DNA from 3 places in the Halioglobus sp. D3-4 genome. Region 2 is predicted to be linked to each of the others. Evidence: predicted binding sites of a transcription regulator. Region 2 holds the regulator's gene; each other region holds the start of a gene.
The links. Region 2 encodes LexA, which represses DNA repair genes until DNA is damaged. Its sites were predicted from a motif close to ACTGTNTNTANANACAGT; they were not measured.
Positions count from the first base shown of each region.

Region 1: the regulator LexA is predicted to act here: its motif matches at 1,408-1,425, upstream of imuA (translesion DNA synthesis-associated protein ImuA).
Region 3: the regulator LexA is predicted to act here: its motif matches at 837-854, upstream of ruvC (crossover junction endodeoxyribonuclease RuvC).

Region 1 covers NZ_CM147907.1:2,914,284-2,916,483, forward strand. The annotation lists gene holA (DNA polymerase III subunit delta) at 1-741, shown strand, start outside; gene AC0L6S_RS12495 (hypothetical protein) at 918-1,103, shown strand; gene imuA (translesion DNA synthesis-associated protein ImuA) at 1,459-2,200, shown strand, end outside.
Region 2 covers NZ_CM147907.1:1,058,568-1,060,767, forward strand. The annotation lists gene AC0L6S_RS04510 (serine hydrolase domain-containing protein) at 1-131, opposite strand, end outside; gene AC0L6S_RS04515 (hypothetical protein) at 433-687, shown strand; gene lexA (transcriptional repressor LexA) at 692-1,294, opposite strand; gene AC0L6S_RS04525 (hypothetical protein) at 1,476-1,697, opposite strand; gene AC0L6S_RS04530 (PQQ-dependent dehydrogenase, methanol/ethanol family) at 1,798-2,200, opposite strand, start outside.
Region 3 covers NZ_CM147907.1:4,671,055-4,673,254, reverse strand. The annotation lists gene ruvA (Holliday junction branch migration protein RuvA) at 1-271, opposite strand, end outside; gene ruvC (crossover junction endodeoxyribonuclease RuvC) at 286-804, opposite strand; gene aspS (aspartate--tRNA ligase) at 1,379-2,200, opposite strand, start outside.

The DNA.
Region 1 (2,200 bases), 1.9 Mb from region 2:
CCGGGCAGCAGCGCCCTGTGCGAATATCTGGATATCAGCAGCGGCGACGATGTCCTGCTGATCGTCTCCGGCAAAATCGACAAGCAGTCCACCAACAGCAAATGGTACAAGGCGCTCGACAAGGCCGGCGTCACCATTCAGGTGTGGCCGGTGGATGCGAAAAGCCTGCCCCGCTGGCTGCAACAGCGAGTGCGCGGCGCGGGTATGAGTATCGACGACGATGCGCTGCAACTGCTGTGTGATCGAGTGGAGGGCAACCTGCTCGCCGCGGTACAGGAGGTCGAAAAACTGAAACTGCTGGCGCTCGATTCGAACATCACCACGAAAACGGTCATCGATGCGGTCTCTGACAACGCGCGCTATAACGTATTCGAAATGACAGACAACGCGATCAAGGGCGATGCCAGCACCAGCCTGCGCATGTTGCACGGCTTGCGCGCAGAAGGCTCTGAACCACCGGCGGTACTGTGGGCGCTCGCCCGCGAGATTCGCACATTGTACGAGGCAAAACTGGAATGCGACAACGGCCGCAGTCCGCAACAAGTGCTCTCTTCTCTGCGTGTCTGGCAAAACCGTATGCCCATCATGCAGGCGGCGCTGGCGCGTCACGATGCCAACTCGCTGGCGCTGCTGCTGGAGCAAGCCTCGCAGGTTGATGGCAGCATCAAGGGTTTCGCCGGCGGCAAGCCCTGGGATAATCTCGAACGCCTTGTCACCGGGCTCAGCCGAATCTCCGCTTAACGCTTTCCGACTTTCCGACTTTCCGACTTTCCGACTTTTCGACTTTCCGACTTTCCGACTTTCCGACACGAGTTAACCTGGTATCGCGGCATACTCCAGACTCTTTCAGTATATCTGTGGGAAAGCGGGCTGGTTCTGGTTTCTAGCGGGCGGTTCCAAGGGTGTGGAGCGAACCAGTGACGGCCGCAAGCTCGCTCTCCTCCTCGGCTGCTGCGCAACTCAACCATTTTTTGCTGCGCAAAAAATTGGGATTCGAACTCTGCTCGCAGAAAGCCTCCGAGGAGGAGAGCGAGCTTAAACGCGGCCCGATTGTCACTGGTCCGCGCCACACCCTTGAAACCTTATCCAGCATCGCACCGTAATTCATTGGTGGCTTTATGGTACGAAGGAGAGCCCCGGGGAGTTGCAGTACCTTGGTGACAATCAGGCCACGCTTAAGCTTGCCAACTGTTGCGGGGGGATTTCGGCGAGCAGAGCCTGCCCCTGTTTATGGATAGTGTTCGAGTCCCAAAAAATGCGTAGCATTTTTGGTCGAGTTGCGCAGCCGCCCGCAAGCACGGGCAAGCTTGTGGCCGTCACCACGGTAACGCAACCTCCCGACGACTCGGCCCACCAACGACAAAACTTCACAAAATTCACACCTTGCATTCTGCAACTTTCAATACTACTGTATGTTCATACAGTGTTATAGACAAGTTAACCCAAGAGGCAAATGCCATGAAGATGAATGAGATGCTGGAGCAGGTCACCAATCGCAACGACACCTGGCGTGGTCGCCACCGCCATTTCGCGGACCATGGAATCTCCGCGAACAATGATTGCCACGGAGCCCAGGGCCTTGCCACTGGCTATTCGGCACTGGATACAGAGCTACAACAGAATGGTTGGCCGCTGGACAGCACCATCGAGCTGTTGAGCGACGGTTGTGGGATGGGCTCCATGGGGCTGTTTCTGCCGGCCATGGAAAGCCTCAGTGCACAGGGCCGCTGGCAGGTGTTTATCGCTCCGCCCTACAGGCCTTACGCCCCTCTGCTGGCGGCGCGGGGTATCGACACCCAACAGGTTTTACTGGTCCACCCCCAGAATAGGCAGGATCTGTTATGGGCCACCGAGCAAGCCCTGCGCAGCAGTACCTGCAGCGCGGTATTCAGCTGGCTGGGGGCACAGGAATACAGCTACGGGGAGTTGCGCAAACTGCAGCTCGCTGCTGCCAGTGGCGACAGTCTGGCGGTGCTGTTCCGCCCCAACCAGGCGGGCCGCAACCATGCGCCGTCCAGCCTGCGTATGCAAATGCGGGAGTATCGCAAGGTACACATCCTCAAACAGCGTGGCGGCAACCAATCTATTGATGTGGACTTATCCCCGGAAGAAGAGGTGCCACTACAGCCACAACTGTGGGAGCTTCCGGTCTGGAACGCCAGTAATCCACACGGCGCGGCAATGGGTACACCGGCACCCG
Region 2 (2,200 bases):
GCGGGTGCTTTGCCAGGCCTAAGCATCGGAGTAACAAACTGATTAACTGCCTCTGTGACGTTGAGCGCAAAAGCGGAGGTATTCCAGCATATAGCGACCAGCAGCGCGGATAGCGCGACCACACATTTCATTTAGACTCCCCGCCCAGTGGGTGTAATTCTCACAGATACACGGGCCCAAGCTTCAATTGAGCTATATAGGCTTTGCTACCACACAATTCGCTACCGTGGTCGCTACACAGATGCTAGTGCGGTCAATTTACCAGATCAAGTGAATTTGGCTCATTAATACGAGGTAGGGAGCGAGCGGTGGAGACGTTCAAATCGGTCAGCCAGTCGTAGGACGTATATCCCAGTTCGCGGATTGCGAATGGTCGCATCGCGCTGCAACTGGTAGACTGCTCACTGTGTTAAATGAATAGAGGCTAATTGAGTGAGTACATCCTTGCTGGAAATTGTTGATCGCGGCGATGGCGAAATCGTCCTGCAGCGTGCGGATAGTGATTCAGACCCCCTGCTTACTGTCAGTTTCTCTGACGAAGCGCGCATCTACATAATGGACAATAGCCTTGAGGTCGCCAAGGCGATGATACAGGCTGGTATTCAGGCAGCAGCAGCAATTTCTGAACGCGGTGAGGGCGACGGCGAGACTGACGAAGCACAAGAGACCCCACGCGTACTCCACTAGGCGGTTATACTCCTCTGCGCAGTACCCCTACGCTAAGGCCTTCAATCGCGAAGGCCTTCTCACGTAAATCGACAACAATGGGCTGGTAGTCGGGATTTTCCGGCAGTAAATGCAGCAGGTGTTTCTTGTTCGTATGCTGCAGGCGTTTGACGGTGACTTCGTCTTCGATGCGTGCGATCACGATATCGCCATTTTTGGCCACCGGCGTGCTGTGTACTGCCAGCAGGTCGTCATCGAAAATACCCACGTCGATCATGCTGTCGCCCTGAACCCGGAGGAAAAAATCGGCATGCGGCTTGAAGAAGTTCGCCGGGAGATCGCAGTATTCCTCGATGTGCGCTTCGGCCAGGATAGGGTTGCCCGCTGCGACGCGACCGATGATGGGTATGCCTGCACTCTCTGGTAGTCGTATGCCACGCGAGGCTCCGGCTATCATTTCTATCGCGCCCTTGCGCGCTAGCGCCTTGAGGTGTTCCTCTGCGGCATTGGCCGATTTGAAGCCAAGTTTTTGTGCAATATCGGCACGGGTAGGAGGATAGCCCGTCTCGTCGATGTGCTGGCGGACAATGTCGAGTACTTGCTGTTGCCGCTGCGTGAGCTTTTCCATCACGTGCATCCTCTGTGATTTTGTACAGTTACTGTGATTATATACAGCAAAGATGCGATTGCAATGACTGTGTGAGCAAACTCAGCGGCCAGGTTGGCATCTGGCGCGCCAATGCGCAAGGTTATCCGCCAGAGGGTCGCTCTTGGGCCTGAGTGTCTGGGTAACTTGCTAGGGGAAGGGGTTAGTGCTTTACCGGGCCGGTTTTCTGTTTGTAGATAATATAGGCGAGCAGTACTAAAGCGAGTTCAGCTCCGGCCAGCAGGAAAATACTCTGGCTATTGAATGCGGCTGCCAACGCCTGGCCACTGGCTGCGAAAAAATTAAGTACCAGGCCCATATTTAAAGCGGTGATTACCGCCATGATGACGACTACGACGACATTCAGTTGCTTCACACCAGCCATTTTCTGCCTCCGGATGTTTTCACCAAGCAGCTTTTTGTTGGACCCGTCGACCAACCCTACCACCAGAGCCTGAATACAGGCAAGTGATTCAGATCACCGGTCAATCGACTGTGTTCTCCTTTTCGGCCTGTTGCCGCAGAACCTGCCCGCGTTTTGCCTGCTCAATGACATAGGCGCGGATTGCCTCAGATTGCTCAGTGCTAAGGTTGTCAGCGAATGACGCCATGCCCCGGTCTTTTAACTGACCGCCGCGTACCACGGCCTCCCAGCCCTGGGCGTCCCACAGGAAGGCGGATCCGCGCAGATCCGGAACAAGTAGCCCGGAGACGGCGTTGAGGCCGTGGCAGCCCATGCAGACATCCTGATAGGTGGTGTGCCCGAGTTTGACAGTTTCTGCACTGGCCGTGGACTCGGGGGGATTGAACATCACGACCGGTTTCCACGACACCGGCGGCAGTTCCGCTTTTCCTCCCAGTTTGAACGTCAACACGCGGCTCACATTC
Region 3 (2,200 bases), 1.5 Mb from region 2:
ACAGAATCGTGAGCGCCAGTTTGGGGCCCACCCCACTCACCTTGATCAGCTGGCGAAACAGACTGCGATCCGCCTCCTCGGCAAAGCCGTACAATAGTTGCGCATCCTCACGCACCACGAAGTGCGTCACCAGAGACACTTCCTCCCCCAACGCGGGAAGCTGAAACAACGTCGTCATCGGAACCTGCAACTCATAACCGACACCACCCACCTCAACCAGAATGAGGGGAGCCTGCTTATGTACGAGAATACCGCGGATTCTGCCTATCATATGGGGCCGCCCTGTCAGCGAATTCGACGCCGGCGCACCGCAGTGGCACCAGCTATATTGATCATACTGTGTTGCGTGTGAGCGTGACACAAGGCCGCAGCCAGCGCGTCTGCGGCATCCTCCTGCGGCGTCCCGGGCAGCTTCAGCAACACCTTCACCATATGTTGTACCTGCAGCTTATCCGCCGCCCCCGTTCCCACCACCGACTGCTTGATCTGGCGCGCAGAGTATTCTGATACCGGCATGCCCTGCACAGCACAGGCCACAATCGCGGCACCGCGCGCCTGCCCCAATTTCAGTGCAGAGCCAGCACTTTTGGCCATAAAAACCTGTTCAACAGCCAATTCCTGGGGGCAGTGCAGCTCGATCAGCTCCGTCACGCTATCGAAAATAACCCGCAATCGCTCCGGCAGCGCACCACTGGGTAGCCGTATCACACCACTGGTGACGTACTCGCTGCGCCCGCCCACATAGCTGATGATGCCAAAGCCTGTTTTCTGCGATCCAGGATCAATTCCCAGGATTAGCGACATACCGAACCCCGCCCTCTGCGTCAGGCGTCTATTATGTACAAATTTACAGTGTTGGTCTGTAGGTACGAGGCAGCATTTTTCCAGTGCCGATCAAAAACCGGCGCTGAAAAGAGATATACCCAGATCGAAGCGAATCTGGATGGTGCTTGTGGATGCTACGGTGCGTGATTGGCGGGAGTATTGCGCGATCAGAGCCTGCCACTATTTAGGGCCAATGTCCGCCCCCCCGGTTTTGCATTCCATCGAAGACTTCTACTAACTCCTCAGCAACAAAAAACAAGCCTCTCATCTCCGGTGAACAGGAGGCCTTGCGAGGCGGCAGGCTGTGTGAACATCAGGCCGCTGCTTGAGCTTGTCACCGCTTACGGGAGTCTTTCTGCGAGCACTGTCCGAGTCCATAAAATTGCGAAGCAATTTTTGTCGAGTTGCGCAGCAGCCCGTAAGCGGTGACAAGCTCGCGGCCGTTCACACAGCCTGCCACCTCGCAAGGCCGGCGCAGCCGTGAGATAGGTTGCCGTTACAGGGCTTCAAAGAACATCAAAAAGCAGGGCACCAAAGGCAACACGCCCAAATGCTACTCGCCTTTCTCGACGTCTTCCCGCGTCTGCCGCAGCCGAATATTCAGCTCTTTCAGCTGCTCAGCTCCGACATCCCCAGGCGCATTCGTCATCACACAAGCCGCCGTCTGCGTCTTCGGAAATGCAATCACATCGCGAATAGAGGAGGCCCCGGTCATCAACATCACCAGCCGATCCAGGCCAAAAGCGAGTCCACCATGCGGCGGCGCACCGTACTGCAGAGCGTTAAGCAGGAAACCAAACTTCTCTTCTGCTTCCTCCGCATCGATATTCAGAATGCCGAAAACCGCTTCCTGCATATCGCGCTGATGGATACGGATACTGCCACCGCCCAGCTCAGTGCCATTGAGCACCATATCGTAGGCGCGAGACAGCGCGGCACCCGGGTCGGCAGCCAGTGTTTGCGCATCGCAGGAGGGTGCTGTGAATGGGTGGTGCAGCGGCGTCCAGCCGCCGGCGGCGTCCTCTTCAAACATTGGGAAGTCCACCACCCACAGCGGTGCCCAGCCTTCTGCGACCAGCCCCTGATCCTCTGCGACTTTGATACGCAGTGCGCCAAGTGCCTCGTTCACCACGCGGGCGCGATCCGCGCCGAAGAAAATGATATCGCCATCAGCGGCGCCCAAACGCTCCATCATCTGGGCGACAACCTCATCGGGCATAAACTTCAGGATCGGGGACTGTAATCCCTCCACGCCTGCCGCGATATCATTGACCTTGATCCAGGCCAGTCCGCGCGCGCCGAAGATCGACACATATTTGGTGTAGTCGTCAATTTCCTTGCGGCTGATAGAAGCTCCACCGGTAACTTTCAGGGC